DNA from 2 places in the Solibacillus sp. FSL W7-1472 genome. Region 2 is predicted to be linked to the other one. Evidence: riboswitches for the same ligand, from Rfam matches in the RefSeq annotation. Region 2 holds a riboswitch; the other holds the start of a gene.
What was found. Region 2 has a riboswitch for glycine ahead of gcvT (glycine cleavage system aminomethyltransferase GcvT). Riboswitches for the same ligand answer to the same signal wherever they lie in the genome.

Region 1: another riboswitch for glycine. It lies ahead of MKY07_RS08075 (amino acid permease); the one in region 2 lies ahead of gcvT (glycine cleavage system aminomethyltransferase GcvT).

What each region holds. Positions count from the first base shown of each region.
Region 1 covers NZ_CP150208.1:1,648,381-1,664,115, forward strand. The annotation lists gene MKY07_RS08025 (aldo/keto reductase) at 1-96, shown strand, start outside; gene MKY07_RS08030 (2'-5' RNA ligase family protein) at 358-909, shown strand; gene MKY07_RS08035 (biotin carboxylase) at 1,036-1,515, opposite strand; gene MKY07_RS08040 (VOC family protein) at 1,682-2,077, shown strand; gene pgeF (peptidoglycan editing factor PgeF) at 2,161-2,922, opposite strand; gene MKY07_RS08050 (ATPase) at 3,011-3,439, shown strand; gene MKY07_RS08055 (reverse transcriptase-like protein) at 3,423-4,094, shown strand; gene MKY07_RS08060 (hypothetical protein) at 4,112-4,414, shown strand; gene aspA (aspartate ammonia-lyase) at 4,468-5,883, opposite strand; gene MKY07_RS08070 (dehydrogenase) at 6,096-6,620, shown strand; glycine riboswitch at 6,943-7,021, shown strand; gene MKY07_RS08075 (amino acid permease) at 7,282-8,619, shown strand; gene MKY07_RS08080 (hypothetical protein) at 8,661-8,834, opposite strand; gene MKY07_RS08085 (MFS transporter) at 8,831-10,039, opposite strand; gene MKY07_RS08090 (helix-turn-helix domain-containing protein) at 10,051-11,322, opposite strand; gene MKY07_RS08095 (GNAT family protein) at 11,537-12,088, shown strand; gene MKY07_RS08100 (ABC transporter ATP-binding protein) at 12,287-13,192, shown strand; gene MKY07_RS08105 (ABC transporter permease) at 13,179-14,117, shown strand; gene MKY07_RS08110 (GntR family transcriptional regulator) at 14,381-15,115, shown strand; gene MKY07_RS08115 (iron-containing alcohol dehydrogenase) at 15,112-15,735, shown strand, end outside.
Region 2 covers NZ_CP150208.1:2,413,340-2,429,074, forward strand. The annotation lists gene MKY07_RS12000 (restriction endonuclease) at 1-89, opposite strand, end outside; partial or broken gene MKY07_RS12005 (vitamin B12-dependent ribonucleotide reductase) at 333-1,763, opposite strand; gene MKY07_RS12010 (biotin/lipoate A/B protein ligase family protein) at 2,027-2,806, opposite strand; gene MKY07_RS12015 (rhodanese-like domain-containing protein) at 2,960-3,343, shown strand; gene gcvPB (aminomethyl-transferring glycine dehydrogenase subunit GcvPB) at 3,516-4,997, opposite strand; gene gcvPA (aminomethyl-transferring glycine dehydrogenase subunit GcvPA) at 4,990-6,336, opposite strand; gene gcvT (glycine cleavage system aminomethyltransferase GcvT) at 6,396-7,499, opposite strand; glycine riboswitch at 7,776-7,868, opposite strand; gene MKY07_RS12035 (shikimate kinase) at 7,980-8,507, opposite strand; gene comGF (competence type IV pilus minor pilin ComGF) at 8,817-9,272, opposite strand; gene MKY07_RS12045 (type II secretion system protein) at 9,269-9,562, opposite strand; gene comGC (competence type IV pilus major pilin ComGC) at 10,025-10,339, opposite strand; gene comGB (competence type IV pilus assembly protein ComGB) at 10,355-11,428, opposite strand; gene comGA (competence type IV pilus ATPase ComGA) at 11,409-12,425, opposite strand; gene MKY07_RS12065 (helix-turn-helix domain-containing protein) at 12,608-13,306, shown strand; gene MKY07_RS12070 (DUF2626 family protein) at 13,424-13,666, shown strand; gene MKY07_RS12075 (MBL fold metallo-hydrolase) at 13,722-14,366, opposite strand; gene MKY07_RS12080 (DUF2759 domain-containing protein) at 14,539-14,715, shown strand; gene MKY07_RS12085 (LTA synthase family protein) at 14,804-15,735, opposite strand, start outside.

The DNA of each region.
Region 1 (15,735 bases), 760 kb from region 2:
CCGAAATCACACAACCGTGTGAATCAGGCAGCAAATCTGGATCTATTTGATTTCGAATTAACTGCAGCAGATGTCGAAAAAATTGAAAACCTTTAGTTAGTCACTATGACTTTGGACCATTTGAATAAGCGTCTCCTATTTTGGAGACGCTTATTCAATTTCTACCTTTGTTAACAGGCCACTTATCAAAAAACAAGCACCTATGAAAAACATGGCAATAAATAGTATGACCATCACCTACATTACATATCAGATAAAATTTAAAAGATCGGACGTGATGAATGGTTTACATTCTTATTAAACAGCCTTAAATTGATTGAAATGGAGGCTGTTTAAATAAAAATAATAGGAGTGAAGATGAAAGTGGAGTATTTTATAGGTATTGTCCCACCAGAAGAATATTTAGAAAGAATTGTCCATTTTCAAAGTAATTGGATTAAACATTCAAATGTAGAACCACACATAACTTTGAAAGCTCAAGGAGGACTAACTCCAGATAAGAAATGGATAGGAAAAGTACAAAAAGTGTGTAATACTTTCAAACCTTTTCAAGTGTCATTAGATCAACCAAATTTTTTTGGAGATAACATTTTATATTTGAGCGTTAATTCAAGTCATTTGCATAAATTGCATCAAGAAATAGTGCATGAGATTTCACCGTCAGAAGACCTAATAAAACAGTATTTTGAACTTGATGCGTTTGTACCTCACATAACATTGGGGAAAGAACAGTACGGTGATTACATTTCTGCTGGACTCTCTAAAAAAGCACTAATGGAAATGGAGAAATTAGCAGTTAAAGAATTGACACCATATCCCGATTTTGAAGTGAATTTTATTAGAGTTTATGAACTAAACATTGAAAAGCAAAGATATGAAAAATATTTAGATATTTCTTTAAGCAAATGATTTCGATAAAATGAGGTCATTTTTATGCCTTCTAAGCACTTCAACATACGTTAAAGGCAATATGGGGAGAGAAAAAGATTATTGAATACCTTTACTCGAACTATATTATTGATTAGATTTCTATAATTAGAGAGTCACTTTTTCCAATTCTATATAATAATCCGGTAAATCCGACTCTTTTATTTTATGCCATATACCGACAGGAGGGTCTAAGCTTTCAATGTGTAAATAATAATTGCCCCACCTAGTTTTATGTATGCTAAAGTCAAATGGGATGCCATTTCCTGCAACTGCTGTCTGTGTAACTATTTTTTTAGCATTTTCAGGTTCTGGTACTTCAAAAGCGGATACTGTTGTATTGTTTATTAATTCGGTTATTTTGTCTCGGTCTTCATTTTTTAATATAATTTCCACCTTATCCTTGTCAGATTCTGAGTAAATAGATAATGTTCGGATTCCATACCATCTATAATCTGGTTCAATGTACATTGCTTCAGGCATAACTTTAGTTTGCATGTTTATGTATATAGAAATTCCTATTATGATTAATGCAATAAATGAAAGTAAGCGCCAATTGTTTTTAAAAGTTTCATTTAAAACCTCCACACTGAATTGATTATATTAATTGAAGATTTACCAAATATAGGTGTTCATATAGCTATAGTAAACGAATTTTAAAGTTTTTTATAGTATACATTGAGTCACATACAAAAACGTATCTAATCTAAAATATCGATTAGGATTATTTGGTAGATAGAAAGGAAGGCATCCATTGTCAAAAGGGCTTATTCATCATATCGAATTATATGTTTCAGATTTAAAAACTTCCATTAACTTTTGGGGATGGTTGTTAGAAGAAATGGGATATGAATCTTATCAATCGTGGGAAAGTGGACAGAGTTGGAAAATCGGAGAGACCTATATCGTTTTCGTGCAAGCAGAAGAACGGTTTATGGATATTCCTTATCATAGATGCCGGGTAGGTCTAAATCATTTGGCTTTCCATGCAAGTTCGCGTCAACAAGTAGATGAGATGACAAGAAAGTTAGCAAGTAAAGGTGTTAATATCCTTTATACTGATAAACATCCCTATGCAGGAGGGGAAAATTATTACGCTGTTTTTTTTGAAGATCCGGATAGAATCAAGGTTGAACTTGTAGCACCATGATTATGCCGCCGGTTTTAGACTCATGAAAAAAGGAATACCTACTGAATGTTAGGTATTCCTTTTCTCACACTTATTAACGAAATCTATTCTTTTCGCATAATAAAGCTCAAGTGCCTGCCGGTTGAGCGGTCTTGGCGATGGGAGAATCCGTCCTCATTCAAAAATGTGCACATTCGGTCAATAGAAATGTTTTCTTCAGGCACACCTGCAAGCATGCACTGTGTTTTCACGGTCAACTGGTTGTCGATATGGAATTTGCTCGTTTCTTCATTCCAGTACATAAATTCGTCCGCATAGCCGAGTGCTTTGAATTTTTCCTGAACATCGGCATCCACTTCAAATTTCTCTTGGCTGATTGCTGGCCCGATCATTACTTTCAAATCACGTAAATCGCAATTTTCCTCTTGTTGTAAATGTTGAAGCAACTTTAATGTAATTTCTTTAATCGTCCCTTGCCATCCAGAGTGCACAGCCCCGATGACATTTGTTTTTTCATTATAAAATAAGACCGGTACACAATCTGCGGTAAAGCTTGAGATCACAACGTTCGGTTCGTAAGTATACAATGCGTCGGTATCATGAACAGCAGTTGTATTGTCGGTTGCTCCTTTGCCGATTTCCGATTTTTCCACACGGAAGAAGTTGGCACTATGTGTTTGATTGGCGCATACAAACTCTGATAATTCGGTTTGCAGCAGTGAGGCAAGCTGTTGGCGGTTTTCGATAATATCAGCTTCGTTTTTGCAAACATGGAGTGCCATATTGTTGTCCTCGGCTAATGCTGGATCTTTTAATGTAATGCCTAGTACGCGTTTTTCATTATTTTCATAAAATTTTACCTTCATTTTATCACCCCCTGTACTATACCCGTAAATGCAAATTTTGTATAGGCAAATAGTGTTTGGTATAATGATTGGAAATAGGGGGAATGTGATGAAGAGTTGGCAAATCATTTTAACCGGTTTTTTACCTTATGTCATGGCGGTCATGGTTTTTATTGCATTTTCATTGCCTTATATAAATGAATCGATCACATTCGGTACGGCCATGTCCATAATTATTTATGTTTTGCCGATTTATTTTTTTGTCGTGATTCCCTGGTATTATGTGCTGTACTTCATGCGTAAAAATTACAGCAAACGGGCACTTTACTTAACAAGCTTTATTTTTAGTATTCTGCAGCCAATCGTATTCGGATACTTTATGAAAGCACCGGTCGGCAGCGCGTATTTTTTATTTTTTGTATCACCACCGTTTATAGTTGGCATAATGGTTAGTACATTGTGTATTAACTGGTTTTATAAAGAAGATTTGAAGCAGACGACAAATGGAAGGGGAGAGCCGATTGGAATTGACGATTGAATGGCAATATATCACAAAGGCTAAGCAGGAAATTACATGGCGAAGTGAGGCAATTCCTGCAGCGCATGCCTATACGCTCGTACTGGATATGGAAAACACGGGCCGTACAAAAAATATTGTGATGACAGATGAACATGACAGTACATGGACTTTAAAAGAGCTAAAAAAATATTTGAAATCTCTCGAAACAGAACCTACCGAAGTGGAAGTCTATTTTGATGGCGGTTTTAATAGAGAAGAAAAGCTGGCCGGTTTAGGGATAGTCGTCTATTATAAACAGAACGGAAAAAACTATCGCTTGCGGACGAATCAGCTGGCGGAGTATTTAACATCAAACAATGAAGCGGAATATGCGGCACTGAATCTTGCTGTAGAGCAGCTTGAGGAGATGGGCGTGCATCACCAAAAAATAAAGATTTACGGTGATTCGCAAGTCGTCATTAATGAAATGAACGGCGAATGGGGCGTAACGGATAGTGTTCTGTCAACGTGGGCAGATAAAATCGATGCGAAGCTTCAGAAGCTTGGCATTCGTCCGGTATATCAACATATTGACCGCAAACTAAACAGTGAAGCAGATCAGCTCGCGAATCAGGCACTACTGGAAGTTGAAATCTACGCGGATATTGATATACGAAAGAGTAAGAAAAGATAATTGAAGGGGGATCATTCATGATACGTTCTGTTGGCACAGGGAGTTCAAGTTTAAATAACCAGACACGTCCCCGAAATTTACAGCAACAAACAACAGCTTTCCCGAAAATCGGGGAAGAACAAGGTGTCACACGAGAGCAGGAAAAACTGCGTACAGGTGAGCCCGAAAAAGGGCCGATGATGGTCGGTGTCAAACCGAAAGCACAGCTGAAATCCATTTTTGATGAGCCAAATGGAGTCGTGAAGCTAAATGCGGACGGCGATAAATTGGAAGTTAGCAAGCGTGCGATTTCACTCGCAAAAGAAGTGCTCTATATTTAATGAAAAAGCTCCGCAGGGAAAATATCCCGGCGGAGCTTTCGTTTTAGCTATTATTATTGTTTTTCAAATGCACGTTCACCAGCAATACCGGGTTGCGTTAATTCGAATGGATTTAAGATAATATCAAGCTGCTCAAGTGTGAAATAATTGTACATTAAGCAAAGTTCGCGTACAGATTTGCCGCTATGCAGTGCTTCACGCGCAATTTGACTTGAACGCTCATACCCTAAATGTGGAGCCAGTGCAGTAATAACACCGATTGAACGCTCAACAAAATCATGCAGACGCGCTTCATTCGCTTCGATATGGTCCAGGCAGTATTTTGTAAATACTGTGAAACCGTTCGTCATAATTTCAATCGACTGAAGCAGATTAAATACTAGAACCGGTTCCATTACGTTAAGCTCAAATTGACCTGCTTCTGATGCAAGTGAGATTGTTACGTCGTTACCGATCACTTGGAAAGCAATTTGGTTAATTACTTCCGGCATAACCGGGTTTACTTTACCTGGCATAATAGAAGAACCTGGCTGGCGTTCCGGTAAGCGAATTTCTGCAAATCCGGCTTTTGGACCTGATGCCATTAAGCGTAAGTCATTACAGATTTTCGACATATTCATCATAGCGATTTTTAGCATTGATGATACTTCTGCATACGTATCGGTATTTTGTGTACCGTCGATTAAATTGTCTACTTTAATGAACGGGAAGCCACTGTAAACCGCAATGTTTTCCACAGCTAATTTCATATATTCTGGATCTGCATTTAAGCCTGTACCGATTGCAGTTGCGCCAATATTGATTTGCAGCATTGTCTGCTGCGCTTTTTTGATGCGAGCAATATCACGAGAAACAACGGCAGCGTAGGCACCAAATTCCTGACCTAAACGAACGGGTACAGCATCTTGTAAATGCGTACGTCCCATTTTAACGATTGAATCGAATTCTACTGATTTTTTGATAAAGCTATCACGCATCATTTCCATTGCAATAATTAGATTATCTAATGTAGAAACTGTTGCGATATGGATAGCCGATGGGAATGCATCATTTGTTGACTGCGCCATATTGACATGGCTGTTAGGACTAATGATTGAATAAGTACCTTTTTCTTCCCCTAAAATTTCCAGTGCACGGTTAGCAATTACTTCATTGGCATTCATGTTCATTGAAGTGCCTGCTCCGCCCTGAATTGGATCTACAACAAACTGGTCATGTAATAGTCCTGAAATAATGTCATCGGATGCTTGTGCAATTGCATTGGCAATTACCGGATCCAATTTACCGATAGCGGCATTTGCAAGTGCCGAACTTTTCTTTACGATGGCAAATGCACGAATTAATTCAGGGTGCATTGTCATTTTAGTAATCGGGAAATTTTCTAATGCACGAGTTGTTTGAACGCCGTAATAAACGTCCTTTGGGATTTCTAATGTGCCTAAAAAGTCTTTTTCAATACGTGTACTCATTTGTACAAACCCTCCAAGAGAATGGTGTAATAGTTGGATAAACAACTACATTATACGCCATTTTATGATAAAAGCTTACTTGCTGAATTATTAGTTTATTTAACATAATCTTGTAAGTTTAAATTAACCAATAGTAACAGATAAAATGTGGGAAAATCGAAACTTTTTTATTTTTCATCCGACTAATTATGTAAGAAACGAGGTGATGGACATTGAAAAAATGTTTTAGTTGCATGCTTGTCATGGGACTGATCTTTCTACTTGCAGCATGTAATACGAAAGAGCAAGCAACCTCATCCAATTCGACCAACCCTGTTCAGGAAGAAAATCAAGTTGAATATGAATTACTGTTTCAATTAGATTCGATTCCCCCTGAAGTTGGTACGAGTATTTCAATCGTGCAGGATGAAAAGCTTTATACGACGTGGGCCGATATTTTTGGTTTTGAATCGATTCCGCCCATCGATTTTGAAACAGAAGAAGTGCTGTTTGTCACAGGGTATTCAGATGGCTGTGGAAGAGAAATTGAAAAAATCGAAAAAGACGGGGATACATTGGTTATTACTTTAAATTACCCTGAAAATATTCGCGAGAAAGACATCGCCTGCACAGACATTGCTTTAGACAATACGTATGTTGTCAAAATGAAAAAGTCAAACACAACAAAAGGTAAGCTGATCGATATCAATCGAACAACATACGAAGAAGATTCAACAGTACAGGAAAAACTGCAGTAAACGAAAACAGAATTACGAGGGGCTACCAATTCCTCTATATGAAATATTACACTGAAAATATTGAATTTTCGGTGTAATATTTTTTTAGTCATGAATTTTCTGCAAGATGAAAACATTATGTTGGGAATAAGGTTAAATTGCTATTTACATAATAACTGACTACGATTATCCATTGTAAGGCGGGCATAAAATTGATAGTATGATTATCGTACAATAATAGTATTGAACGCGAGCTATAGGAAACTGGAAGATGCCAGATGACCTATAGGCAACTAATTGCATACATATCAAGCGTTGATCGTCGTGGATAAAACTACTGGCGGGAGCAGTTTCTGGAGAGAGCGCGTATACCGCGTCGCCGAAGGGTTCATAATCTCAGGCAAAAGGACAGAAGAGTAATGAGAGACGCTTTTCCTTAAAAATTGGTGTATGTAGCATCCACTGTTTGAAAAAGAAAAGCCCTCGATAGATGTCACAGATTTTTTGGAATCTGGACGCGATTTCGCAGAGGCGAGATCGATTATTCTTAGACACAGGGACTGGCACATAATCAGTCCCTGTTTTAATTTTCCAGAAAAAATTACTTGATGGACCGCGGTGAAGTACTTATTATTTTGCGCTGTGTAAACAGACAAAATACTTATCCTTTGGAGGAATCGTTTTGGAACAACAAGAATTAAAGCGCGATCTGAAAAATCGACACGTTCAGTTAATAGCGATTGGAGGAACAATCGGAACGGGGTTGTTTTTAGGGTCAGGTAAAGCGATCTCACTTGCAGGACCTTCTATTATCTTTGCATATTTAATCGTTGGTATCGCACTATTTTTCGTCATGCGTGCACTTGGCGAAATGCTTTTATCAAAAGGCGGCTATGCATCGTTTACCGAGTTCGCCACTGAATATTTAGGGGATTGGGCAGGCTATATTACCGGCTGGACATACTGGTTCTGCTGGGTTATGACGGCAATGGCGGATATAATCGCTGTCGGTATGTACACGCAATACTGGTTCGACATCCCGCAATGGGTACCGGCTATCGCATGTTTAGTAGTTTTACTAATTTTGAATTTATTGACGGTCAAACTGTTCGGAGAGCTGGAGTTTTGGTTTGCGTTGATTAAAATCATCACAATTGTTGCATTGATTGCAATTGGAATTATATTGTTGATCATTGGTTTTGAAACAGATACAGGCAAAGTTGCCGTATCGAACCTATGGGAGCACGGAGGGTTATTCCCGAATGGGGCATTTGGATTCTTAATGGCGTTCCAGATGGTTGTCTTTGCATTCGTTGGGGTTGAATTAGTAGGGGTAGCTGCTGCTGAAACGGCAAACCCTAAAAAGAATATCCCATCTGCAATCAATAAAATTCCCGTACGTATTCTGCTGTTTTATGTAGGGGCATTATTCGTCATTTTAACCATCAATCCTTGGGATACATTAAGCGCTGCAAGTTCACCATTCGTTCAGGTTTTCGCATTGGTGGGTATTCCGATTGCAGCAGGTTTAATTAACTTTGTTGTGCTGACATCAGCTGCTTCTGCAGGGAATAGCGGGATGTTCTCAACGAGCCGTATGCTGTACAGTTTAAGTAATAATAAACAAGCACCAAAAGCATACGGTAAATTAAACAAAAATGCGGTGCCGCAAAATGGTCTGATATTTTCTGCGGTCGTAGTTTCGATTGGGGCATTGCTTAGCTACTTCATGCCGGACGATGCATTCAGTATCGTGACAACAATTAGTGCGATTTGTTTTATTTGGGTTTGGAGCATTATTCTGATTTCGCATATCATTTACAAAAAGCGTCATCCGGAATTACATAAAACTTCAGTTTTCAAAGCGCCATTAACACCATTCATCAACTATTTAGTATTGGCATTCTTCTTATTTTTACTAGTCATTATGGGTATTTCCGAATCAACGAGAACATCTCTGCTGTTAACACCGATATGGTTTATACTGCTGTTTGTTCTTTATAAGGTTCGAAAAAAATAACAGTAAACCGGGTTTCCATCGAGGAAGCCCGGTTTTTTCTATTAGTTTATTTTCCGCAAAAATTGGCTTCTTGCTTCTGAGAAGATTTTATTGTCACATGAATCACAGGAAAATTTCCCCTGCATATTCCGTTTGTAATTCCGGTATTTTACCGTTCCTTCTATTAATAAAAATGGTTTTTTACAGCAGTAGCAAATTGTTTCATACGTAATCATGTTAGCTCCTCCTTTACAAAAAGTGATTTATTGTGTAACAGGTGGAAATAGACGATACATGCGATGACAGCGCCGATAAAGGCAAAGAGGCTAGTTGTCAGCTGAATTGTATAGATTTCCGCCAAATATCCAATGATCAAGGTTAAGGTAATTTGCATTACGCTTTCTATCAGGCCAAGCGAACTGCCGAACCGTCCCATCAATTCGGTCGGAATAGTCTGCTGGTAAAAGGTCGCGTAGCCCGCATTGCTGAATGCCATAAACAGTCCGAGCAATATGAAAGCAGCGACCGCAATCGTCAAATTAGGCGAGAAATAAAATGTGAAATAGGATAGTAACGTACATGTAAACCCGATGCCAATGTATGAGACGAGTGACAGACTATTGACGAATCGGGCAGCCAAATAGCCGCCGACAATGGCACCGATTCCCGTGATACCTACAATGATTCCGTAAACTGAATCCGTTACTTGATGAAAATCCTTCAAAAACGACATTTCCTGAGAATCAAGCGAATAGCAGATCATTAAAGCTGTTGAATATAAAATAAAGAACTTCAGTACCGCTTTTCGTTGCGAAATGAAAGTCCAGACGATTGAAAAATCTTCACGGATGACAGCGGGTGTCAGTACAGTAGCGGTACCTGCCGATTTCTGCTCAACATTCGGCAATAAAAACATCATGAACGCACTGAACAGCAGCATGACACCATTCACCCACATTGCCGCAGCAGTACTGCTTATGGCGATAATGGCACCGCTTAAAGCAGGTCCAATCATAAAGCTTCCCGAGCCTAACATGCTGTTGATCGCATTAAACCGAAGACGATCATTTGGCAATACAAGTTTTGTAATCATAAATGTGCTGCTCGGATTGGCAAAACAGACGGCGACATTTGCCAAAAAGATAAAACTGTATATAAGCCAAATTTCCGAAAGCAGCGGCATCAAACACACAAGACCTGCGCGGAAAACATCACAAATAATTAAGATGGTTCTTTTATTGGCTCTGTCTACGATCGAGCCTGCAAAAAAACTGCACATAATGCGGGCAATCGGACCAATGATATAGATACCCGCAACCGCAGCCGGGGATTCAGTCAAATGCCAAACCGTTAAATTGAGAGCGATCAAGTAAATCCAGCTGCCCAATTTTGATGCGCCAAACCCAAACCATAAATAGAAATATTCTTTACGTAACTTCATCTCATCACCCCTTAGCTGCTCATTCGTTGACGAACTTTTTCACTCGCTTCCAATGCCTGCCTGTAGCAATTACTTGCCTGTTTATAGGCGTGGAGCTGCTCATAAAACTGTCCCCATAATGGAGCATAGAACAGAATTAGCGAATAATACTGCTGTTCATCGAAATGGGTAAAAGCTTCATCCTCCAGTAATTTCAATCCGCGGATCGTATGTGCTGTATCAACCGCATACTGCAATAACCTCCGCTGATAAATATGATGAGGGACAGTAAACCGAATTTCTTCATAGCGATTAAAGAGTATTTCCAACTGCTCGAAATCCTTTTGTACAAAGCATGTACGCATCCAGTTGATCGCCGAATGCAAGTCTTCGTCGTATTGATTCGCCAGTTCATAATGTTTAGACGCTTCCGGGAAATTTTCCTGGCATTCAAAACAGTAGGCTATGTTGTTATGCAGTGAGCTCCATTGCACCGGTGTTTGGATGGACTGGACATTTGACAGTAATTCAAGTCCTGCTTCAAACTCCTGAATAGCTTCACGGAATCGGTGCAAATCATTAAAAATTACACCTTTCATTGAGTAAAGTTTCAACTGAAACAAAGGTTTATACTGGTGGATAAAAAATTGCTGTGCCAGTTCAATATGTTCAAGCGCTTTGTGCAACTTGTAGCTTCGGTGATTCGCAAAAGCGATATGATAATGGTAGTTAGCCAGCTCAAACGGGTGGGCATTCGATAAATATTGCGCAAATTGATTTTCCGCTTCTTTAAGGGATAACTGTTCAAATTCGTGAAAAGAAAGATGGCCGAACGCCGTAATCGCTACGAATAGCTGCGTGATCCGATCTTTTTTCCAGCTGACGAGCGGCTCGACTTCATTGAGTATTGTTCTTGCATCATCATCATCTTTTATTGAGTACAGGAAACGTGCATATACAAGCTTTGCCATCAGCTGCTGTTCAAAAGGCTGCTCATCGTTTTGGATATCGGTCAATTGTTTAATTTCATCGGATGTTAGCTCGGCATTTAATAATAGTTTTTCGTATAGCTGCTCCAAAAAAGCGGTTTGGTTTTTCAATTGTTGTTCGAGCTGGTTGAAATCGATGCCTAAGTTTTCAAACAGCTGCGCATAAATCGAATGTTCTGCTATAACAAGTCCGTTCTCAATTCGGCTTAAATAGGAAGGGGTACAGATGCCGAATGCCACGTCATCTTGTTTCCGCTTCTTTTTTTGACGATAATATTTTAATAGCTTTCCCCAAGCATGTTCATTGTTTTCCATAAAAACACCTCATAGTTAGTTTACCAAAATACAAACCGGGAATATTGCGAATTTTCTTTAAAAAAAGCACAATTAACGCTGTGAAAATGGTAAACTTACACAAATCATTAAAGGATTAGATATTTTAATTGCATATTCTGAAATAGCTCTATATGATAAGAAAATAAAAAAGGGTTTATTGTTTTAAATGGGAGCTTAGATTGGAGAGATAGTAATGTTCTTTTACGAAGTAGATAATGAAATTCAATTAAAATTGATTACACAAAATGATGCAGAAGAAATCTTTGCTTTCATTGACCGTTCACGCGATTATTTACGCGAATGGCTTGGGTGGGTAGATAATACAAAAACTGTCGAAGATACACGCGATTTTGCCGCAATGAATTTATCAAAATTTGCAAAGCGTGAAGGTCTCGATACAGCGATTTTTTATAAAGGACAATTTGTCGGGAAAGTATCGATTAATACAATTAACTGGTCTCTGAAAAAATGTGAGATCGGCTATTTTTTAGATGAAGAATTCCAAGGTGAAGGGATTATGACACGCGCTGTAAAAGGCATCATTGATATTGCCTTCAATGAATATAAGCTTGGGAAAGTCGAAATTCATGCAGCCGTCAACAATACGAAAAGCCGTCATATTGCGGAGCGACTAGGCTTTATGCATGAAGGGACAATCCGTCAGGCAGAGTGGCTGTACAATCATTATGTCGATCATGCGGTGTATGGTTTGTTAAAAGACGAATGGGTAGGAGAATATAAATAACTGTTTTTGGCCTCATCAGAAGTAACTGATGAGGTTTTTTGTCGGAAAAATTATAAATAATGAAACTTTTTCCATACTCATCAAGTATAGTAATTAGAATCTATTACATGTGAAGTCATTAATGCCAATACATAAAACATTTAGGCACACGAAAAAGTGCTTGTAATAGAAGAAAAAGCAGAAAGCAGGTGTGGACAATTGTCACAGCCAATTGTGGAAATTAAAAATCTGAATAAAACGATTAAAGGCAAACACATTATTAAAGATTTGAATCTCGACTTTTATCCAGGTCAAATAACGGGCTTTTTAGGTCCGAACGGGGCGGGTAAAACGACGACGATCCGTATGATGACGGGGTTAATGTATCCTTCAAAAGGAGAAGTAATCATCGATGGGAAACAGCTGTCGACAAATTATGAAGAAGCGATCAGTAATATCGGTGTAATCGTTGAAAACCCGGAAATGTACAAATATATGTCAGGGTACAAAAACTTGCAGCACTTTGCCCGTATGCATAAAGGGGTAACAAAACAGCGTATTGATGAAGTCGTAGCACAAGTGGGTCTGCAAAATCGTATTCATGAAAAAGTAAAAACGTATTCGTTAGGGATGCGTCAACGTCTCGGACTGGCACAGGCGATGCTGCATCGTCCAAAGTTTCTGATTTTGGATGAGCCGACGAATGGTCTGGATCCGGCCGGTATCCGTGAATTCCGTATGTACTTACGCAAAATTGCGGAAGAGGATAATGTGGCAATCGTTGTATCGAGCCACCTTTTATCGGAAATCGAGTTAATGGTAGATCGTATTGCGATTATCCAAAATGGCGAGCTGATTGATATTCGCGAACTACAACATGTTGCGGCAGCACAATATTATATTGAAGTCGGACAGCCGGACCAGCTTCAGGCAATGTTCGAAGAGCCGTTAACAAAAGAAAACGGCGGCTATGTAGTGAATCTGACAAAAGAAGAAGTGCCTGCGCTTGTTCGTAAATTCGTTGAATCCGGTATCGATCTTTATACGATCCAGCCGATTCAAAAACGTCTTGAAGATCAATTTATCGAGATGACAGGTGGAGGTGCTATCGATGCAATACGTTAAAAATGAATGGATCAAAATGTGGTCGCAAAAAAATGCTTGGATTATGTGCGGGCTTTTAATCATGTTAATCGTATTTGTGGCTGGTATGAACAAATATTATGATGTGGATTCAAGTACTAAAGAGGCGCGCATAGCAGCAAACGAAGAAATGATGGCGTATCCGAAAGAAATGCTTGCTTCGGAAGATATAACGCCGGAAGATGAGCAATATTTCAAGGAAGAAATTGCGATGGCCGAATACCGTATCGCCAATGATTTGCCAGCAGCAAATGCCATGACATTTACGGAACATATGGATTTATCATTATCATTGACAATCATGGTGACGGGTATTTTTACAGTTGTGATTGCGGCAGGTATCGTATCTTCTGAGTTCGGTACTGGTACGATTAAAATGTTGCTGACGCGACCTGTATCAAGATGGAAAATTTTACTTTCGAAACTTGTTGCGTCCATTCTTTATGGTATTGTACTCTTTGCCGCTGGAATCGTTGTCGCATTAATTATCGGGATAGCTTTATTCGGTACAGATAGTTCGATAGCGTTATCGATTGTTGATGGGCAAATCGTGCAGGATACGGTGAAAAATACCTTTATTGAAACGACGCTTTATTCACTCGGTTCTACAATTATGACAATTATATTTGCGTTCATGATCGGTACAATATTTGGTTCAAGTACGTTAGCGGTAAGTTTATCGCTGTTCATTTTACTAATGGGTTCAACGGCGACAATGTTTATCGCCCAATATGATTTCGCGAAATACATTTGGTTTGCCAATGATTTATCATATTATGCACCGGGCAGTATGCCAATGATTGAAGGATTAACGTTTACATTCTCGTTAGTTGTCAATATTGTATATGCCGTTATTTTCTTGGCAATTACGTTCGGTTACTTTATGAAGCGTGATGTGACGGCATAGAGCAGAAAAAAATTTTTTAACAATACAATATAGCGGAAAAATATAATTTAAAAAATTCCCCATTCCTTTATCAATTTAGATTTAGGAAATGGGGAATTTTTGTTTTTTCCATTTAACGGAAATGATAGTTTGAAATATTATAGTAAAATCATATATTAGAAAATTCTGAAAATTAATTGTAATTATTGGAAACTACCTCTATAATCAATTTTACAAAGTTAACTGGTACGGACGTTATGATGTGCGGACCATTGGAGGTGGATATGTTGAACTTTGAAAATCATATTCCGTTACATATTCAGCTGAAGGATTTATTGAAAACTGAAATTGTCGAAGGGAAGTATGTAGAGAAAATTCCGAGTGAACGTGAATTGATGGAGCGTTTTACTGTTAGTCGATCCACCGTGAGAGAGGCGGTAAAGCATTTAGTCCATGAAGGCGTTTTGAAAAAAATCCACGGAAAAGGAACATTTATCACAAAAAATAAGACAGTGCATGACTGGCTTAATTCTTTGAACAGTTTTACAGAGACGGTTAGGCAAATGGGGATGAAGCCTGGGGCGAGACTACTGTATGCAAAAAATATTGATAACTTTCCAGAAGCAAATGCGATATTAGGGCAATCCATATTATTTGCGATATCCAGAGTACGAACTGCTGATGATCAGCCTATTTCAATTGAACGCCATTTTTACCATACTCATCTAGGGAAACAAATAGCCGCACACAATCTGAATGAAGCGACAATCTATGACATTATCGAAAAAGAATTGAAGATTACGATGGTGGAAGCTGAACAGACGATCCGCTGTAGTCCGATTAGTGAGGAAGATGCCAAATTGCTTGATTTGAAGCCTTATACAAATGTTTTAAATATTGAACGGGTCATATTGGGCGTGCAGGGTGAAGTGATTGAATATTACAGTAGCCTGTTCCATCCAGAACTGTATATGTTGAAACTGAAAACAAAAAGGACGGCTGGAGGTGCGAGCTCATGATTTATGAACTGTTCCTACCAAAAAAAATCGTGGCAGGTATCGATTCATTTCAACGATTATCAGCGGAAATCAAACAACTAAAGATACAGCGACCATTCATCCTATACAGCAGGAGTGCATTAGCGAATCAATTGGAAAATTTAAAGCAGGAAGTCTGTGATGCACACTTTTATGAAATTTCAAAAGGGGAGCCAACAACAGATGAACTTGACCGGGCTCTAGCTGAGCTTCATATAAACAGCTGTGACGGTGTTATAGCAATCGGCGGCGGGAGTGTCATTGACTTAGCGAAAGCGGTGGCTGTTTTTGCGGTAAATCCGAACTTGGGTTTAAGCGATGTTCCGAACATCCCTGAATTGAACAGAATGCCGTTTATTGCCATTCCTACTACTGCCGGAACAGGTTCTGAAGCTACAAAAGTAACGGTGATTACAGGCGAGAAACTTCAAAAAAAGCTTAATCCTGCACACCCGAGCTTCATTCCGGATGTCGTCATTTTAGACGCAACGCTTACGGTAAATGTGCCGCCATCCATTACGAGTTTTACGGCACTGGATGCGTTAACTCATGCAATTGAAGCATTCGTTTCAACGAAAGCTAATGCGATGAGTGATTATTTT
Region 2 (15,735 bases):
CCTAAATTAAATACTTGTATTTCAAATTCCCATTTAATTTTATAAAAATCAAGATACTTTGCATAAGCATATTCATAGGAACTTCTCAAATATACATTTTTATAAAATCCAGCATAGCCTCTATTAGCTTAACTTCACCTCATAAATATATTTGAGTCAAAGATTTAATTTAGTTGCAATGTCGCGGTCTCGTGGATAGATTATATTCTCAAATGATGAGGTTCACTATCTATGCGTTGCCCCTGACGAACATTTTACAATTCGTCTTCGGTTCGGATTAGCATTTCAGCCTTCCCGCTTCATCCCGCGATGTTTAACGTGAGGCGAACTCCACCACACGGATTTGTCGCAACAACTTTCTGACCGTACGCTTTTGCGTTTGTCATGTCGTTTGCGTTATCAATGAAGAAGATACCAGGTTCTGCCGCATATGTTGCGCAGACATTGATTAAATTCCAAAGTTCTTTTGCTTTGATTGTACGATACGTACGAACTGGATAACCAAGTTTCTCCCATTCGCGAACATCGCCAACTTCATGCCACTTTTCGTTGTAATCCAGCATTTGTGCCGGAGTGTAGTTTTCTACATCCGGGAAGCGTAATTCGAAGTCCTGATCGTTTTCTACAGCATCCATAAACTCTTTCGTTAATGTAACCGAAATGTTTGCACCTGTCAGGAAATCCGGATTATGGACTGAATACGTTCCGCCATCGCGTAGCTTCGTTTCAGCGTCACGAATAATCGCTTCGTTAAATCCGCCGAAACCTTCAATATTTTTATAGTTCACAATACCTTGATACATCGCATCTTCCTGCTGTGTTAAAGGCTTGAATTTTAATTTTTCTTTTGCTAGACGAATAATTGATTCATCTGCTGTATTCTCGATCAGATAACGCAGAATACGCGGATTTTGCATTTTGGAAATGATAAACTCCACAATATCCGGATGCCAATCTGCCAGCATAATCATTTGAGCGCCGCGTCTCGATCCACCTTGCTCAACAAGATGTGTCAGCTTGGCAATATCATCAAGCCAGCTTACTGATCCGCTAGATTTACCGTTTACACCGCGCGCCAATGTGTTACGCGGGCGAAGTGTCGAACCGTTCGTACCAACACCACCGCCGCGGCTCATAATTTCCATTACCTGCTTACGGTGATCACTGATGCCTTCACGCGAATCAGCGACAAATGGCATTACATAACAGTTGAAGAAAGTTACTTCTGTTTCCGAACCTGCCCCATAAATTACACGGCCTGCAGGGATAAAATTCATTGACACAAGCTCTTCATAAAACTTTCCGAACCATTCTTTGCGCTTTTCTTCTGTTTTCTCAACTGAAGCTAAGCCTGTTGCATTACGTTTTGCAATTTGCTCATAAAAAATTTCGAGCGGCTTTTCAATAATATCCAATGAGCGTTCAATAATACCCGTCTCTTGTTCTTCGCCTTCCAATACATGACGGTAATCTTCATCAATTTTAATAAGAGCGGTATTCTTTTCCGGATTAATCGAATGAATAATGCCAAGTCCACGCGCCGGGAATTTCGGATCTTGTTTCACTGTCAAAACAACAAAATCCCCTGTTTTTAATGTTTTCTTTTCCGTATCTTTAAAAGAATAACGGTCAATCATAACAAGACGTGATACACCTTTATGCGTAATTTGCATATCCGGTGTAATCGGGTGCACTTGAGGAAATTGCTCAATATCTTGATTTAATTGATTGACTTGGATGGATTGTTCTAAAACACTTGCCACCGCGTAAGCCCCCCTTTGGACGATTTAATAATTTTAAGATTCCCTTCACGAATGTAAACTAAACACATTTTATACCATATATTGTGCTTATTTCTTAAATACCATTCTATATGTTGGGTTATATAATTACACTTAAAAAAGATTACAATAAATCTTTTTTTCAAACAAGGGGTTGATTTTTTTTAGTTTTTGTTAAATCCACCTATACCAACGTTTCGGGTATAAAAATTTTTTTATAAAAAATCAAAACACACGTTCGTAATCTATTTTTTGAAATTCCATTCATCTGTTAAATATTTATTTTGCATTAATTGTTCTACATATTGTGTTTGCTGCTCCGTTAATTCATAAGGAATCAGTTCTATATCCAAAGCTATCTCAAACCCTTTAGAAAATGCATTCACACATTGCTCGATTGTAAATGGCGTATCGACAAACTGATTCATCGCAACGGCTTTCTCGGGTAATTTTTTCCGCATTTTTTCTTTAGCTTCGGCTGTAGCAAAATTAAACACTGAAAGCAGCAGCTCTTCGTTCAGGTCCAATAAAATGGCTCCATGCTGCAAAATTACGCCTTTTTGACGTGTTTGTGCACTGCCCGCTACTTTTTTTCCTTCAACTACTAGCTCATACCAGCTTGGTGCATCAAAACAAACCGCGCTTTTCGGTTTCTTTAAATCATCCAGTTGTTCTTTCGTCTCCGGCACACTAAAATAAGCGTCCAACCCTAATAGACGGAACCCTTGTAAAATTCCTTCGCTAATGACACGGTACGCCTCTGTAACAGTCTCAGGCATATTCGGGTAGCTCTCTGTCACAATCACTGAATATGTAAGCTCCTGGTCATGTAAAACAGCACGTCCGCCTGTAGGACGACGAATGAAACCTAAATTTTGCTTTTTTACGGCTTCTAAATTAATATCTTTATGTACTTGCTGAAAATAACCGATTGATAATGTTGCAGGATTCCACTCGTAAAAACGAATAACCGGCGGGATTTCCCCTTGGCTATGCCAATCTAGTAACGCTTCATCTAATGCCATGTTATAGGCTGGGCTGCATGGCCCCGAATTTATAAAATACCATTGTTTTTTCACAATTTCTCGCCTCCACCAATTCATTTTAACAAACTCGCTCGACTAACTCTAGTTCATCTCTTATAATAGTAAGTACAGAAAGAAAGGGGCAATATCGCAGTGACAATTTTATATACGATACTAATAATTTTAGTAGTCATCGTTGCTTACGTAGTAATCAACTCTATGCGCTTAAAAAAATCCGTTACAAATTTAACACAGGAGCAATTTATCGAAGGCTACCGTAAAGCCCAATTAATCGATTTACGCGAACCTAAAGAATTTGAAGCAGGACATATTTTAGGTGCACGAAACATTCCGATGACGCAACTTAATACACGTCATAAAGAAATCCGACCAGACCTGCCTGTATACCTTTACTGCCAAAACTCTGGCCGTAGTGCACGAGCAGCGCTGACATTAAAGAAAAAAGGCTATAGCCAACTGTATCAGTTACAAGGCGGATTCAAAACTTGGACAGGTAAAGTTAAATCGAAAAACTAATCTTAAAAGTTCTCTACAGTGTAGAGGGCTTTTTAATTTTCACTCACCGGCAGTATCGTTCATAATTGTCTGTTTTTCAGTAGTTTCTTCTATTATATACTGACACGTTAGAAGTCTAACCTTATTCAAAGAAAAAAGGCCAGAAAACAGCTCTGACCTTTTTTGTCACAATTTATGAAATTGTGACTTCTTCTTTTTTAGTATAACGTAACACCGGTGTACGGGCAGCACGTGTTTCGTCTAAACGGCTGATTACTGTAGTATGCGGTGCTTCTTGAACGATCGATGGGTTATCGATTGTTTCTTGAGCAATTTGAATCATTGCATCACAGAATGCATCCAATGTTTCTTTCGATTCTGTTTCTGTTGGCTCGATCATAATCCCCTCTTCCACGTTTAACGGGAAGTAAACTGTTGGTGGATGGTAGCCAAAGTCAAGAAGGCGTTTTGCGATATCCAATGTACGAACACCTAATTTTTTCTGACGACGACCTGATAACACGAATTCGTGCTTACAGTGACGGTCATACGGTAAATCAAAGTGCTCTTCCAAGCGGCGCATCATATAGTTTGCATTTAATACAGCATATTCTGTTACAGCCTTTAAGCCATCCGGACCCATTGAACGGATATACGTATATGCACGGACATTAATGCCGAAGTTTCCGTAGTATGGTTTCACACGACCGATTGATTGTGGACGGTTATAGTCGAAGTGGAACGTGCCATCTTCTTTTTTCACTAATACCGGCTTAGGCAGGAATGGAATTAAATCCGCTTTTACTCCTACAGGACCTGAACCCGGACCACCGCCACCATGTGGACCTGTAAATGTTTTGTGTAAGTTTAGGTGAACACAGTCAAAGCCCATATCGCCAGGACGTGCTTTACTCATAACAGCGTTTAAGTTTGCGCCGTCATAGTAAACCTTACCGCCGACACCATGCACGATTTCAGCCATTTCTAAAATGTTTTCTTCAAATAAACCTAAAGTGTTCGGGTTTGTCAGCATTAATGCTGCTGTATCCGGACCGACAACACGGCGTAAATCTTCAAGATCCACTAAGCCGTCATCACCTGATTTAATTGTGATTGTTTCAAAGCCTGCAACTGTAGCAGAAGCCGGGTTTGTACCGTGCGCCGAATCCGGTACGATTACTTTGTTACGGTGACCTTCACCATTTGCCTCATGGAATGCACGGATCATCATTAATGCTGTCCATTCCCCATGTGCGCCTGCTGCTGGCTGTAATGTTACTTCATCCATACCTGTAATTTCCTGAAGGGATGTTTGAAGATCATATAATAATTCCATTGCACCTTGTACTGTTGACTCATCCTGTAATGGGTGAACATTGGCAAAACCAGCGTAACGTGCAACCGTTTCATTGATTTTCGGATTGTATTTCATCGTACATGAACCAAGCGGGTAGAACCCTGAGTCTACACCATGGTTACGGCGTGAAAGTGCTGTATAGTGACGCATAATATCTAATTCTGCAACTTCCGGCAGTTCAGCCGCTTCTTGACGTACTAACTCTTTTGGAAGCAGTTCTTCAAGATCAAAATCAGGAACATCCAATGGCTCTAAATTGTAGCCGACACGACCTGGTTTTGTAATTTCGAAAATGAGTGATTGGTTTTCGTTATGCATTGTAAGCCCCCATTTCTGCAACTAATTGCTCGATTTCTTCTTTTGTACGGATTTCCGTAACAGCAATGAGTGCATGATTTTCTAATTCAGGATAAACACGACCTAAGTCAAAACCGCCGATAATGCCTTTTTCGATTAATGCTTTGTTTAGCTCTGTCACATTATAATTTGTCTTAACGACGATTTCGTTGAAGTGTGCGCCTTGATAAACAACTTCAAAACCAGCTGCTTCAAAGGCATTTTTAGCAAAGCGTGTCTTCACGATATTTTGTTTTGCCATTTCCTGCATACCTTGTTTGCCAAGAGCTGTCATTGCTACTGAAGAAGCAAGTGCAAGTAATGCCTGGTTAGAACAAATATTAGATGTCGCTTTGTCGCGACGGATGTGCTGCTCACGCGCTTGTAATGTTAATACATAACCACGGCGACCCTCTTGGTCTACTGTTTCCCCAACAAGACGGCCAGGTACTTTACGCATTAATTTATTCGTTACCGCGAAATAGCCACAGTGTGGACCACCGAACGCTTCAGCAATTCCGAATACTTGTGCATCCCCAACTGTAATATCGGCACCTAATTTTCCTGGAGGTGTTAATACGCCAAGAGCTAACGGGTTAGCAGATACGATAAACAATCCTTTTGCATCGTGTGTAATATCTGCAAGCGGCTGTAAGTTTTCAATTTGACCAAAGAAGTTTGGATATTGAACAATAACACCGGCTGTTTGATCATCGATTAAGCCTTTTAATGCTTCGATGTCTGTCACACCGTCTTTTGCAGGAATAGTAACAACTTCAATTGATTGTCCTGTTGCATACATTTTCACAACATCGTGATATTCTGGATGGACAGTTCCTGAAACGAGTAATTTACCGCGACGTGTATGGCCTGCAGCAAGCATACCTGCTTCTGCCAATGCCGTACCGCCATCGTACATAGAAGAGTTTGCAATATCCATACCTGTCAGTTCCGCAATCATCGTTTGGAATTCAAAAATAGCTTGAAGTTCACCTTGAGAAATTTCCGGCTGATAAGGTGTGTAGGCTGTATAAAACTCTGAACGCGAAATAACGTGATCGACAATTACCGGTTTATAGTGATTGTAGACTCCTGCACCTAAAAATGAGACATTACTTGCTGTATCTTTATTTTTTGAAGCAAGTTGTGCCAGTTCTTTCATTAAAGCGGCTTCAGACTTTGCAGGTTTAATATTGTAGCTTCCTTGGAAGCGAACTTTTTCAGGAATATCCTCGAAAAGTTCATCAATTGTCGCAACCCCGATACGGTCTAACATTTCTTGTTTATCTTGTTCCGTCATTGGTAAATAACGATGTTTCATTGTTAACCCTCTTTTCAAAAGTTTTATCCCGCAATTAACGGGTAGATTGAAGTTTCACTTTATTTTGCACGCTTGTAAAATGGTGTTTCTACTACAACTGCTTTTGCTCTATTTTTTCGTACTTCGATTTCTAATTCAGTACCAACTTCCGTGAATTTTGCGTCAATTAAAGCTAAACCGATATTGCGCTTTGTCATTGGTGACTGAGTTCCTGTAGTTACAAAACCAATCTCTTCACCATCTTTAAATACTTTATAGCCATGACGGGGAATACCTTTATCAATCATTTCGATACCTACTGATTTACGTGTTAGGCCATGTTCTTTTTGGTCAATTAATGCTTGCTGACCGATAAACTGCGGATCTTTCGCCAATTTCACGGCAAAGCCAATCCCTGCTTCAAGTGGTGAAATTTCTTTTGAAATCTCTTGGCCATATAATGGCAGGCAAGCTTCAAAGCGAAGTGTATCACGAGCGCCTAAACCGGCTGCTACTACACCTTGGTCTTTTCCTGCTTCCAAAATTTTGTTCCACAAGTCAACAATCGCTGCTGGAGCTCCGTAAATTTCAAATCCGTCTTCTCCCGTATAACCTGAGCGCGAGACAAGAACCGAATGTCCGCCTACTTCTACATTGTCCTGGAATTTAAAATATTTGATTGCCGTTAAGTCTGTTGCTGTTAATGTTTGCAGAACTTCCTGAGATAAAGGTCCTTGCAAAGCGATTTGAGCGTAGTCATCTGACAAATTTGCCACTTTGACATCCCCTTCGACATGCTGCTGTAACCATTCGAAGTCCTTTTCAATATTCGCTGCATTGACACATAGTAAATAGCGATTATCTTCCAAACGGTATGTCAGTAAATCGTCAACAACACCGCCATCTTCATAGCAAAGTGCACTATATTGCGCGCCGCCAATTGCAATTTTCGAAATATCATTGGAAAGCATCTTTTGTAAATAAACAAGTGCATCCGGGCCTTCTACAATAATTTCCCCCATATGGGATACATCAAAAAGTCCTGCGCGGTTACGTACCGCATCATGCTCCTCTTTGATTGAAGAAAATTGTACTGGTAACTCCCAGCCGCCAAAATCAACTGTTTTTCCACCATACTTTGCATATTCGTCAAAAAGTGGTGTGCGCTTTAATTCATTTGTCATGTTCATTTCCTCCTTTAATTATGTAAGTTCGTTTTGCAATGCAAAGGGGAAAGCAACATTACACCTATCAAAAGTGTAAATCTATCTTTTTATTAGAATCATCAGAATATTAAAAGCCGATTTATCCACAAAAAAAAGACAGACGAATCCCCTTTAGCGAGATTCTCTGTCCTGGCACCTGAAAGTTACACCTGAATTTGATCCTCTATCACAATTTAGGCTTTCCCCTTTGGTGGCTGTTTGTAACAATAGCTATTACAGCACTCTCCAGAGTTGCGTCCAATACGAGTCTTTTTGCCTGAGAGATTCATAGCTTAGCTATTTGCTCCTTCGGCGACGTGACATCACGTTCTCTCCCCGTATCATCATCCGCGTTAGATTATTTACTTCATGTTATTGCTCTTCTTAGCAATATCCTAACATTGAATATAATGCAAACGCAATCTTTTTTTATTTTTATTCAAAATACGAACATTAAGTTTAATTATCATAAAATCGTTCGCCTTTAAGACGTTTCACTTGAAACCCGATGTACTCGACAATTTGTCTTAATGTTCTTCCGGCTGTGAGTACTTGTATATGGCCAGCTAGTCGATAACTCCTTCTGCGTTGGTGATACAGATTTTCCAATTCCTGTTCCGATGACGATTGAACAATGGGACGGTTTTTATCATTCCGAATCCGCATATAAATATCTTCAAATTTTGCATCAAGAAAAAATACGAGCCCTGTCTGGCGCATAATTCTCCTGTTTTCTTCATTGACGGCTACCCCACCGCCTGTAGCGATAATGCATGCTTCATCACGAAAATTCTTTAAAAATTCCGTCTCGATTTTTCGGAAGTGTGCTTCGCCGTATTTCTCAAAAATTTCAGGAATTGTCATACCCTGCTGACGTACAATTTCGTGATCCATATCGTAATACGGCATTTTCAAGAAAAAACTTAAACGTCTACCAATCGCACTTTTTCCGCAACCCATAAATCCTACTAAATAAATTTTACGCATGCTGTTCACCTTCTTCTAATTACGGACTACTTAATCAATTACACCTCTACCTATTCTTTCGTTTCCATTTTGCGTTTTAACACAAATATTTTTGTATCAAACAAAACCGCATGATGTGACATTTTTTCGACTTTGCAAAAAGAAGTCGAACTTTAAGGTAAATTTAGTATATTTATCGTAGCACGAACGTAAATAGATTCCAATGAATTATATACTTTTATTTGCGCAAAATATGCATTTGTATAGAAAACAGCAGCACCAGAAACGATGAACAATAAAAATACAGCCAGTAAAAATAATGCACCCTTCTCATTCTGGAGGCATTGGCAATACGAGATCTCTTTCTCGCTTTGTTCCATTTTTCATCACTACCCTCATATTCACTTCATTTTCAACAATCGTCAGTTCCCATTCCTTAACAAAAGGCAGCATAATCTCATTTCCCCCTTTATTCGACCTTTTACGCAAATGCTCTTCTGATTTATCAAAGACAAACAACCGCTCCTCGGGATCATTTATCATCTCCAGTTGCAGCATATTAGAATTGAGTACCCTACCAGATGCGGAATTCATATTGTATTGGTGAAGATCATAAACGAACAATTCCCAGTTCACCTCATCTTTCATCTTCTCAAGCTGTTGAAGATCCCGAACCCATATGAGGATCAGCAGGCTAATTGCGGTAAAAAGCACAAACACGGTTAACTGAAACAAGCTTTCCAGTAGTGTAAACCCCCGCTCACTTAATGTTTGCTTGAAATTCATACACAAAGTTCCTCATCTTTTTCATTGTTGTCATAACGGACGCATACTCGGTGTCCGTCGTAATTCCATTGAAACTGCATGCCATCAATTTGTTGTGTACCGGCTGATTGACCATACCTTTTATACTTCATCGCTCCTATATAAGCCACTTCCGCTGCATGGGCTTGTATTTTTTGTATGGCAATTTGCTGTTTCATATTAAACGTGAGCGGTATCATTGTCGACGAGAGGAAAAATAAAATGACGACTGCTAATAGTGTTTCTACAAGAGTTAGTCCTTCCTGGTTCATTAAAAACCTCCTTTTCCAAAATTCTGGCTTTCCCGATATTAATAGAATATTGATAGCTTTTATTCTCAAAATGATATGTCAGTCGTCCAAACGCCTGGACATTTCCTCTTGTATTAAATATCAGCCGGTTATTCGGAGTAGTTAAATACATATCTAGTGGCCGCGCTATTCTTTGATCGAAAACAATAGTAGAAGTATTGCGCTCTCTTACTTGAATCCGGTGACAATTAATAATTTCAAAGCTATGGTAGGTTCCGGTCTCAATGGATAGTAATTGTGTCATGCGTATTAACATCTCGTTTTGGCTCATCACTTGTTTTTCTGTATAATCCATTAACGGCTTTTGTGAAAAATACAGAATCGCTGAATTGACGACTAAAAAAATAAAGAGAACGATAAGCATTTCCAGTAGTGTAAAACCTTTTTCATCTGTTATCTGTGATTTAATTTTCTGCATCATCGTTACGTTTCGCTGTTCGCCGGTCCAACGACTTTTCCGTCCACAATTTTAATTTCAGTATTATCCGGACATCTTAAATCTTCTTCCACAATATAATCCTCTTCAATTAGATCTGTGACCGAAGACGGATATTCATTATGATTTAGTTTATATGCCTCTACCTGTCCTTGAAGCATCAAAATATAAGCATCACACCCTTTTTCATCAATTGATGCAAAGTGCTTTGAAACGTTTGGAATTGTGACTAATATTAAAATGGAGATGATTAATAAAACAACAAGCATTTCTACTAGCGTAAATCCTTTTTCATTCTTCATCTGTTCCACCCTTTCTTATATAAAATCAATGACATCATACATCGGAATTAAAATACTCAAATAGGCAGCAATAACACAAATGGCAATGATCACAAAAAGCAGCGGCTGAATAATTGCCAGTATTCGTTCAATTATCTTCTGTAGCTTTTCATCCAAAAGCTCACAATATAAAATAAGCTCCCGTCCTAATAAGCCGCTCGCCTCACCATGTGCAATAAAGTGCTCAAACTTCGGATAAAAGTAGCCGACGACTTCCACCGTCCGCTCCAATGAATCGCCAATAAGAATGCGTTCTTGAAGTGAACCAGCAATATAGGCAATCTGCTTTTGGTGCTGTTGGGATTTTAAATGATCGAATGCCTTTTGGAGCGAGAAGCCAGCTAATAATAAATTGCCTAAATGGCGAGCAAACTGTCTCGTCAGAAAAAGTCGCCAAAAAAGGCCGATTAAAGGGAGCTTAAACAGTAGATGAAGCTGTAAATCGATTCGCTTCTTACGGATATAATAAACAAAAATGGAAAGAACAATGACCAGAACAATTCCAACTGCAATAATGTAGTCTGGCATATGGAGGAAAAACGTCGACCACTGAATGCTTGCGGACGATTCGCTATGGACGCGGGATGTAATAACAGAAGACATATTCGGCAGAAAGTATGTTCGAAAGGCTAAAAACAATATAATTAAAAATGTAAATAAAATGAGCGGATATGACATCACTTTTATTAGTTTCATTTTCGCCTGCTGTTGAAAAACGAGCTGTTTTGCAACAAGACCAATTGCTTCGCTTAGTTTGCCCGTCGCTTCCGCCAACTCAATAGATACTAAATATTGTGTATCAAGAGAAAGTAGCTGAAAAACTTGTGTTACACTACCACCCCCACGCAATATATTCGATATTTCCTGTTGGAGGGGCTCATATTGTTTTACATGATAGGGCAATAGCATTTCGATACTATGGGCAAATGTATAGCCTTCATTTAACAGTGTGGAAATTCGTTGGAGTAATGTAGGGAGCTCTGAGGACTTAATGACAGGTTTTTTATATAAAGCAGCAGTTGCGGTATTTTTAAGGAGCGGTATATTCATAGTATTCTCCTAGAAGCTTTGCCCTTTGACCTGCCAATGTTTGATCAAACGGTAATGTAAAAGATCTATCTTGGATAATTGATTCAAAGGCAAGCTGTAATTGATCGTCAGTTAAAAATTCGAAAATCGCTTTATAGCCGTTAACCTTCGTTTCGATTAGCCGCTGTGAAACAACCGCTCTAAGCATCTGCCGCATCTCCTCAAGTGAAACCGATAAATCATGAAGCCGGTAAATACAGTTCACCGTATCCTTTGCATGTATCGTTGATATGACGAGGTGTCCGGAGAACGCTGCTTCTATGGCAACCTTTGCCGTTTCTCTGTCCCGAATCTCCCCTAACATAATAACTTCGGGAGAATGCCTTAAAATTGCTTTTAAACCTGCTGAATACGTCATTCCGGCTCGCTCATTCACTTGTATTTGTAATAGCTGCTCTTGTCTGCTTTCCACTGGATCCTCCAATGATATGACGTGACGGGATAAATGCTGTGAACAATATTGGAGCAGTGAATATAACGTTGTCGTTTTGCCGGTTCCGGTCGCACCGCTAATCAAGATTAACCCGCTTTCAAGACTGGCCAATTGATACAGCTGTTCAACACTTTCCTGGAAATGACATAAAGTCTGTAAGGGGACGGTATAATTTTGACGTAATATTCGAACGGCTAAACTTTCTTTAAAGAAGCTGGAAGGTAATGTGGAAATACGGAACGCATACATGGACTGGTCAATAAATTTTTGGAAGGAACCACTCTGAGGCTTTCTCTTTTCACTAATATCAAGCGAAGAAAGAAATTTAAAATAGGAAATCATACGGGTAGCGAGCTCTGTAGGAAGTTCATCTTCCTTTTCAAAACGGCCGTATTTTCTCATTAATAAATCATAGCACCCTTCTCTGGGGAGTAAATGGATGTCGGTCACATTAAGCTGCGCTGCATTAGATAAAAGCTCCAAACATTTTTGTTCAATGATTGATAATGGTTTAATCGAAATCACCCCTTTATTTAAGATGACTCCATTATAAATGGATTGTCTAGTATTTTATATAAAAACAGATAAAATTTCTTTTTAATAGGAATTTTCTTTCTATATCAACAAATTCACTAATAATTCATGTAGAATATTAGTTAAGCTAGCATTTTTAAATTTTAAATTTTTACCGTATTGGGGGTTTATATATGATTCATCCGATTAAAATTTCTAGCACTTTTGCCGATGAAACCCGGTTTTCCATTTATGAATTTATGTTACAGCAAAAGCAATTTTTATCCGTTCAAGATATTGCAGATCAATTTAAAATCCACTCCAATGTAGCACGCCTGCATTTAACGAAACTTGCAGAAATCGGTGCCATAACATCAGAACATTTAAAAACCGGAAAAGGCGGCCGACCTGGAAGAGTATATAAAGCAAAGCAAGAAGGAATCAATTTAAGTATTCCTCGACGCGAGCCATCTTCATTAGTTAAATGGTCACTTGAACTTATTCGCGAGCTTGGTGAAGATGCTCTGAGCAAAGCACAGGAAATCAGTTACCGTGACGGAAAACAATCGATGCTTGAACAAATGAATTCACATAAACGAAAATCTCCCTATACATTTGATGAGAAATTGGCCATGTTAACTAAAAGTGCGACATTAATAGGTTATATACCGGAAGTTATTGAAGATAATCAATCCAAATCCATTATATTCTCACTTTTCAACTGTCCCTTCCAAGAACAGTTAATGAACTACGGAGAAATTGTATGCCAACTCCATGAATCCTTTTTGTATGGACAAGTTGATACACTGTTTGAAAGTCATGAAATTACAAAAATAGAAAGTATGGTACATGACTGTGACTTCTGTAAATACAAAATTTCCGTTCACAATTAATGGAAAAATTATTCATTTGTCACAACTCTTCCATATCTCGCAGTTTACATTATCCAGAAACTTGATTTATAATGAATGAGAGACTATTCTATTTTTTTAGAAAAGGAGGGATATTTCATGAGCAATATGTATAAAGTTATGGCATTCTGGACTGCTATTTTTGCCGTTATGTTCTACCTTGGAGGTATGAACGAGGTTTCGCTATTATTCGTAGGTAATACAGGTTTATTTTTATTATTAGGCTTCTTAAATCTTTCAGAACGCATGTACATGTACATTTTTGGCGCATACTTAACTGTTTTCTTCGCCGGTTTCACCTATTACACAACATTCATACACACTCCAGGTGGCGGACATTAAAAAACGACACGCTCTTCAATCGAGAGCGGTCGTTTTTTCATTTACATAGGGATAATTAAAAGCCATTTAAAAACGGGTTGGAATCCATTTCAGCAGCTGGTGTCGTATAATCACCATGCCCGGGATATATAATTGTATCTTCCGGTAATGATAATAGCTTATCGTGAATCGATTTTAGCAAGACATTCATGGACCCACCGATCAAATCAGTACGTCCAATGCTTTGTTCAAATAATGTATCGCCTACAATCGCAAAAGCATCATCTTTGAAAATAAAGGATACACTTCCCGGAGAATGTCCTGGTGTATGGGCTACCGTAAAGGTAAACGCACCGATAGTCATTTCTCCTTCTTTTCGGATAATATGTTCTCCATCGGGTTTTTTAACAATATAATTTGGCAATTCCGCATATTTGCCCGAACCATTTTTCATTGGATCAGCAAGCCATTCCACTTCTTTTTCATGTACATACAGCGGAATATTATATATTGCCCGTACCGCATCCACTCCACCGATATGATCAAAATGGGTATGGGTTAATAAAATCGCTAATGGATTCAAGCCATTTTTACGTAATTCATTTACAATACGTGCCCCTTCTTCACCTGGATCAAAAATTAAACAGTCTTTTTCTTTATTGCTTACAATATAGCAATTAGTTTGTATCGGTCCAAGACTATATTTTCTAACATTTAACATGGATTATCACCTCAGTTTCCATTATACATTTTTTCAATCGTTCTGATAGAGAAAGTTATCGTTCAAACAAACGCCACTTTTAGTTCTCGACAAACGATTTGGAAACCTTTACAATAAAAGAGGAATATTGTTGAGACATTTTTTGGAATGTTGAAAGGAGTGTCAATTTTTTATGAACTTATTAATGGTTATTTTTGGTTTAGTTGCAATTTTTGGCGTAATTGGCATATTCCAATCAATCAAAGAAAAAAACCTTTTAGCTGCTGCTTTTAACGCTTTAGCTGCAGGTGTTTTCGGTTGGTTCGTCATTATGACGGTTTTAAATCAAGGCTATCCACCAACCCACTAATTGCAACCAAAAAACGTATTGCTCCAAGCAATACGTTTTTTATATGAAGAAAAAAAGCTGCCCCCGAATTTCTTCGGGGCAGCTTTCATTATTTATAATTCGTATCAATCAGCAGATTTCCTGTTTCTGTATCATAGAAACGCAACAGGTCACCATTAATAATTTGATCCGAGTATTCTAATTCTTGCGTTGCACGATCAATAAATGGCTGACACGCTTCCGTATCAATTGCTTCTCCCGACTCCCGGTCGTAGCATACTTCACCTGCATATACATATTTATCTGTTACAAAGCGACCATCACGGAAGATAACGAAATCCTCATGCTCTTCTGAGAACAGGTCAGCACCTAATTGCATATCTTTTGAAGTCTCAATTCCTAACAGGTGCAGTAATGTAGGACGAATATCCAGTTGACCCGCTACATTATCCATCACTTGTCCATCATTCGAACCAGGGATGTGAATATATAATGGGACAGCCTGTAAAAGTGCACTGTCATATGGTGTAATTTCTTCTTTGTTTAAATATTTTGCCATTGCTTTATTATGGTTTTCGGAAATCCCATAGTGGTCTCCGTACATCACAATAATTGAATTTTCATATAAGCCCTGTTCCTTTAAATCATCAAAGAATTCCTTCACCGATTCATCCAAGTAGCGAACTGTTTGGAAATAACGATTTAAAGTTCCTGAATTTGAATCGTATTCCGGAATCATTATATCTTCCGGATCCAAATAGAACGGATAGTGGTTTGTTAATGTAATTAAACGGCTGTAAAACGGCTGTGGCATTTCTTTCATCAATGCTGCAGATTGTTCAAAGAAAGGAATATCCTTTAATCCCCAGTTTACAGATGTTTCCTCTGTTACATTGTAAGATTCGAGATCATAAAACTGATCTAGTTTGAATGATTTGTAAATCATGTCACGATTCCAGAATGATTTATTGTTCGCATGCATAACATTTGTAAAATACCCATTCTCCCCTAATCGCTCTGCAAAGGAATTATACGTATTTT